3 regions of the Paenibacillus bovis genome follow, and region 2 is predicted to be linked to each of the others. Evidence: predicted binding sites of a transcription regulator. Region 2 holds the regulator's gene; each other region holds the start of a gene.
The links. Region 2 encodes Rex, which represses fermentation and respiration genes when NADH is low (regulators of the CRP and FNR family bind a similar motif). Its sites were predicted from a motif close to TTGTGAAATATTTCACAA; they were not measured.
Positions count from the first base shown of each region.

Region 1: the regulator Rex is predicted to act here: its motif matches at 1,118-1,135, upstream of nadA (quinolinate synthase NadA).
Region 3: the regulator Rex is predicted to act here: its motif matches at 1,308-1,325, upstream of AR543_RS04770 (L-lactate dehydrogenase).

Region 1 covers NZ_CP013023.1:715,661-717,938, reverse strand. Annotated here, with positions in the region: gene nadB (L-aspartate oxidase) at 1-120, opposite strand, end outside; gene nadA (quinolinate synthase NadA) at 151-1,095, opposite strand; gene ftsH (ATP-dependent zinc metalloprotease FtsH) at 1,443-2,278, opposite strand, start outside.
Region 2 covers NZ_CP013023.1:3,872,806-3,875,083, reverse strand. Annotated here, with positions in the region: gene dinG (ATP-dependent DNA helicase DinG) at 1-845, shown strand, start outside; gene AR543_RS16435 (redox-sensing transcriptional repressor Rex) at 842-1,501, shown strand; gene AR543_RS16430 (amidohydrolase) at 1,482-2,278, shown strand, end outside.
Region 3 covers NZ_CP013023.1:1,114,545-1,116,822, reverse strand. Annotated here, with positions in the region: gene AR543_RS04775 (NADP-dependent oxidoreductase) at 1-832, opposite strand, end outside; gene AR543_RS04770 (L-lactate dehydrogenase) at 1,372-2,278, shown strand, end outside.

The DNA.
Region 1 (2,278 bases), 2.2 Mb from region 2:
ACTTGCGAGGATAGCCGTGTACAAACCTGCTATTCCCGAGCCAATAATTAATATATCCGTGGTCGTCTGCACCAGATGATGATGCACTTTTTTATCCGACTGGTTATATTCCGCATTCATCCTATACGCCTGCCTTTCTATTGACCGATTCTAGGAAGAAGAGACTTCCAGCATACGCTCCAGCGAGATTCGTGCACGGTCAGCGATAGCTGGTGGTACATAGATTTGCGGCTTCATTGTTTCCAGGCAGTTTACGAGCTTTTTGAGGTTGTTTACTTTCATATTGGGACATACCAGGTATTTACTGGCAAAATGAAATGCTTTGTCCGGGCTGTCCTTGCGCAGCTGATAGCCGGTGCCATCTTCTGTACCCACAATAAATTCCTGACAGTCCGACTCCCGGCAATATTTAATAATCGCAGTCGTACTACCTACAAAGTCACCCAATGCCACTACTTCGGGACGGCATTCCGGATGAACGACAAACTGTGCATTCGGATGCTTGGCTCTCATCTCGATCACATCTTTGACAGTGAGCATATCATGGGTATTGCAGTATCCTTCCCAGATGATCATTTTCTTGTCGGTATGCTGCTGTACATAGTGACCGAGGTTTTTATCCGGCACCCAGATAATTTCGTCGGAATCGACGGATTGGATAACTTTGACCGCATTGGCGGACGTACAGCAGATATCGGTTTCTGCTTTGACATCGGCAGAGGAGTTGATATAGGTGACTACTTTGGCATTCGGATGCTTTTCCTTGAGCCGGCGCAGTCCGTCTACATTGACCATATCCGCCATCGGACAGCCTGCTCGTTCATCCGGGATAATGACGGTTTTGTTTGGTGCGAGAATTTTGGCGCTTTCTCCCATAAAATGAACCCCGCAAAATACAATCGTATCCGCATCGGTCTGTGCTGCTTTTTGAGCCAGCAAAAAAGAATCTCCCCGAAAATCAGCCACTTCTTGAATCTCGTCCCGCTGATAATAATGTGCCAGAATAATAGCATTTCGTTCCTTTTTCAGCTGCAGCAGACGCTCCCGTAATTGTGCATCACGTTCTGCCTTTTTCTCCAATGCCAGAGCTTCCATGAATTCATCTCCCTGTAATAGTTTGAGACAGTTTTCACAATCTTGAACGTTTATCGTTCATCATTGAATAGATGATCTAACCTACTTTGTGAAAAAAATCTCGTAGTCGACTGCGAAATGTGTCAAAATTGTGATCAACATCTCCAATAATGTACACAATCCTTGATAGGATTGTCAATCGGTTATTGGGCGCAAAGTTAACATTTATTTCATCAAAATACGGATCGGTTGTTTAGCGCAAGGAACTATCCATAACGAGGATTATTTATTCTTTTACCAACCTATACAAAAAAAGCCTGAAGATCTCTAAGATCTTCAGGCTTTTAATTTAAGGAAATAGTATGGAATTAGATGGTCGGCGTGCCGCCACCAGAGCCACGGTTATCATCAGAACCGTCTGTCGGATTGTTTGGAATAGTTCCGCCCGCTCCTGGAGCTGATGATGGGTTGTTGTCTTTTTCAAGACGTACCTGGGAGTCGCCAATGCTGTCAAAAGTAGGTTCGCCACCTTCGGAAGGACCGCTGTCGTTACCGCCAGTTGTACCTTCACCCAAACCTTCCAGTGATCCTGTTTCGATCAGATGTTTGATTTGTTCGAAGTCCAGTGTCTCTACTTCAAGCAATGTCTGTGCAACCAAATGCATTTCGCGAGAGTGCTTTTGCAACAGCTCACGACAACGCTCGTACGACTCGGTAATGAAGCGATTCATTTCCTGATCGATTTCGTAGGCAATCGCATCACTGTAGTTCTGCTCATGTCCGAAATCGCGTCCCAGGAATACTTGACCCTGCGAGTTACCGAACTGCATAGGACCAAGCTTCTCACTCATACCGTATTCTACGATCATGCTGCGCACGATGCTGGTCGCCTGCTGGAAGTCACTGTATGCGCCGGTACCAATCTCACCGATATACAGTTCTTCCGCTACACGTCCGCCCAGGAGACCGGTTACTTTATCCAGCAGTTCCTGTTTGGTCACGAGAGTGCGATCTTCTTTTGGCATCATGATTACATAACCGCCAGCACGTCCGCGTGGTACGATTGTTACTTTGTGTACCATATCGGCATGCTCCAGGAAGTAACCAACGATCGTATGTCCTGCTTCGTGGTAGGCTACGATGCGTTTCTCGCGGTCACTGATCACGCGGCTGCGTTTCTCTGTACCTACGATAACACGGTCAA
Region 2 (2,278 bases):
ACAAAAAGAAAAGTATCGTGCTGACCTCTGCCACGCTGTCGATCGACAAGAACTTCCAGTACATGATTGAACAGCTGGGACTCAAGGAAGCCGAGCAGCAAGGCAAGCTGAATACGTCGATGCTGGAATCGCCGTTTAATTACAGGGAACAGTCGCTTGTACTGATTCCAAGAGATTTCCCGAGTGTAAAGGGAAGTGTCGGTGACGAGCATTTTGTCAGTATGCTGGCTCGTTCACTTGCTGATGCTGCCGAAGCGACGCGTGGACGCATGTTGGTCTTATTTACTTCCTACCGGATGCTCAAGCAGGTGTATGAGCCTCTGAAGGAGAAATTATCACAGAGTGATATTGCCGTATTCGGACAGGGTGTAGATGGAGGCAGCCGGACCAAGCTGACCCGACGCTTCCAGGATCATCCGGCCTGTGTACTGCTGGGTACGAGCAGCTTCTGGGAAGGCGTGGATATTCCCGGAGAAGCACTGACCTGTCTGGCGATTGTGCGATTGCCGTTCCAGCCGCCGAATCATCCGCTGGTCGAAGCCAAAAGTGAACGGCTCAAAAAAGAAAAGAAAAACCCGTTTATGAAATTATCTGTACCACAGGCAGTTATCCGGTTCAAACAGGGCTTTGGCAGACTGGTCCGGACAGCGAATGACCGCGGTATTGTGCTTATCTATGATACCCGGGTCATTGAATCGTATTATGGCAAGCACTTCTTGTATTCGCTGCCCGGTCCCAAAATGGAACATATGCCTACGCAGCAAATGGTTCCCCGTATTGCGGAATGGCTGAGCCATCGTGAGAACGAAAAGGATGCTGCAAATCAAGAGGGGGAGCAAGCATGAAATCCGATAAAATATCAGAAGCGGTCGTGCGAAGATTACCTGTCTATTTAAGATACCTGAACGAGCTGCATACCCGTGAGGTACCCACTGTATCTTCGCAGGAACTGGGACAAAAACTGGACCTCAATCCGGCCCAGATTCGTAAGGACCTTGCCTATTTCGGTGATTTTGGCCGTAAAGGAATTGGCTACGATGTATCGTATCTGATTGAGAAAATACGTCATATCCTGAAGCTGGATCAGCAGATCAATGTTGCTCTGATCGGAGCAGGTAATCTGGGACATGCGCTTTCAAATTATAATGCCTATCTGCAGGAAACGATGAAGATTGTAGCCGTGTTTGATTCGTATACACCGAAAGTAGGCACCCAGATTAATACATTGACTGTGCAACCGATTGATGAACTGTCCGAGACTGTGCAGTCCAAGCATATCCGGGTTGGTATTATTACCGTACCCAATACCGAAGCACAGCGTGTTGCTGATCAGCTGATCGAAGCAGGTATCGAGGCGATTCTGAACTTTGCGCCGATTATCCTGAAAACACCACCGCATGTGCGTGTGCATACGGCAGATTTCACTACCGATCTGCTGAGTCTGGCCTACTACCTTGAAGATGGAAAGGAATTAGAGACGAATGAACAACTCACCGAGTAAATGGATGATCAAAAACGGGATCTTTGCAGCTTCCCATGGAGGAAAATCGGTACTGTACGGACATATGGTCATCGAGAACGATGTGATTACTTATCTGGGCGAAGAAGAGCCTGCTGACCAGGAAGGCATGACCATCGTGGATGGCAGACATCAGTTCTTTATCCCGGGTCTGGTTAACAGTCATGGTCATGCGGCGATGTCCCTGCTGCGCGGCTATGGAGATGATCTGGCTCTGCAGGTATGGCTGCAGGAGAAAATGTGGCCAATGGAAGCCAAATTTACAAGTGACGATGTCTACACCGGTACAGCATTGTCTGTTCTGGAAATGCTCAAAGGCGGTACAACGACATTCCTCGATATGTATGACCGTTCTGAACGTGTGGCCGAAGTGGTAGAGCAGTCGGGTATGCGTGCGGTACTGATGCGCGGCGTTATTGGTCTGTGCTCTGAAGAAGAACAGAACGAGAAGCTGAACCAAGCTGTACAATTCGTACGTGACTGGCATGGCAAGGCAAATGGCCGCATCACAACCATGATGTCTCCACATGCGCCGTATACTTGCCCGCCGGCATTTATCGAGAAATTCGTACAGGCTGCTCATGATCTGGATGTGCCTCTGCATACGCATATGTCCGAGACAGTGGCAGAGGTAGAACAGAACGTACGCGACTATGGTCTGCGTCCGGTAGATCATCTGGAGAAACTGGGTGTATTCACTCGTCCTACTTTGCTGGCTCATGCCGTTCATCTGACCGATGAAGAAATTCAGAAACTGGC
Region 3 (2,278 bases), 2.6 Mb from region 2:
GGAAGCCTTTGAGCAGTACGGTACGGGTCAGCAGTGCCGGCAAAATACGTGGTCCAAGCTCCGGATTCTCCTGATTATAGAGCGAGATTTGTCCGCACAGTGGAATACGCGCATTACGGTTGAGCTGCTCGATTACAGCATCAGTAATATCCCCGCCCACATTTTCAAAATAGACATCGATACCGTCCGGGCATGCTTTTTGCAGTGCTTCGCGAATCGGCTGATCTGTTTTGTAGTTAATCACTTCGTCAAAGCCCAGTTCTTCCTTGAGATATCGGTTCTTCTCATCCGAACCGGAGATGCCCACGACACGTGCGCCTTTGATTTTGCCGATCTGTCCGGCGATCATGCCGACCGCACCGCCTGCGCCGGATACGACCATCGTCTCGCCCGGCTGCGGATTCCCGATACGCAGTGTACCGTAATACGCAGTCAATCCGGTCATGCCGAGTACGCCAAGCGCTGTAGTGATCGGAGCCAGTTCCGGATCGACTTTGCGCTGACCTTTCCCGTCTACAATCGCATATCGCTGCCAGCCCCAGCCGCCTGCGATAATATCGCCTTCCTGGTAATCAGGATGCTTGCTGCTCAGAACCTTGCCGACCGACCCGCCGGTAATCGGCTCTCCAACCTGAAATGGTGCCGCATAGGATTTGGCATCTTTCATCCGCCCACGCATATAAGGATCGACAGAGACGTACAGTGTTTTCACTAACAGCTGTCCTTCTTCCGGATTACCCAGTTCTGCCTTGTTAAACGAAAAGTTCTCCATTTGAGGTGTACCCTGCGGGCGACTCGCCAGTGCAATATATTCATTTTGTTCTTCAGCCATGTTGATTCCTCCCAAAAGTATAAGTATCTGCGTTCCATAATATAGAACATCCGCATGCCCAATCATCCCGTTATCCAGTATTATTGGCATGCCACCTTTTATTATTACCCTTTCTACCTGAAATTAAGATGAAATTTATCTATTTCTATATCATGTCTGTGTTGTTAACTCCTTGTTTATCCTCCTGGTATAGATCATTTTGGCTTAAATGTATTGTTAACTTGTTCTTTTATAGGTGAGCTTTTTATTTTGGACAGTTTGTTTTCTTTTTAATTTCGCTTTCCAAAAAACAAATAGACAGTATTGTTCGCTTTTATCTCTGTACGGATAGAATACCAGACCCATTTCCTATCTTTTTTAAGCAATAAGTTAATTATTGTGACATATTTCCTTATTATCATTCTGGTAAAAGTATGTATAATAGTAGATATGGAAAGTAAATTGACATTCAAATATGTATTCTTTCTGATTTAATTTATGTAATTTTTGACATGGTAGAAAGTATATCATGATTATAAATAGCAGGAGGGCTGTACAACGTGGGTAAAAAGAACAGAAAAGTAGCAATTGTCGGCGTAGGAATGGTCGGAGCAGGATGTGCCTATTCAATGATTAACCAGTCGATTGCCGACGAGATTATGATGGTGGGACGCACCCATGAGAAGGCGGTTGCCCAGGCGCTCGATCTGTCGCACTGCATGGACTTTACGTCCCATCGTACCAAAGTATACGCTGGTACACTGCATGACTGCGGAGATATGGATATTGTCATCATTACAGCAGGTCCCAATCCCAAACCAGGACAAGACCGCATGACCCTGCTACATGAAGCGTCCGAGATCGTACGCGACATTACCGATCCGATCATGGCCAGTGGATTTGACGGCATATTTATTATCGCGGCCAATCCGGTAGACGTGGTCACTTACCTCACATGGCAGTACTCCGGTCTGCCGCGCGAACGTATTATTGGTACAGGTACCTCTATCGATTCTTCCCGCCTCAAAACGATTCTGTCCGATGTGTTCTCTATCGATCCACGCAGCGTCCACGGCTATGTACTCGGTGAACATGGCGAATCCCAATTTGTCGCCTGGTCGCATGTGACGATTGGCGGCAAGCCGCTGCTGCATATTATGGAACAGCATGCGCTGCGCTTCCCGGAGCTGAGTCTGGATGATGTCGCGCTCAAGACAAGGGATGCAGGCTGGGAAATTTTCACCCGCAAAGGCCACACCCAGTTCGGGATCGGCAATGCCCTCGCCCATATCGCCCGCTCGATTCTGTACGATGAGCACCGGATTATCGCAGTCTCCGCTATTCTCGATGGCGAGTATAACGAGCAGAATGTATGCGCAGGCGTACCGGCTATTATTTCCGGAGAAGGTATCCAGGAAATCATTGAACTTCGTCTGGAAGAACATGAACAGCGCCAGTTCCATCATT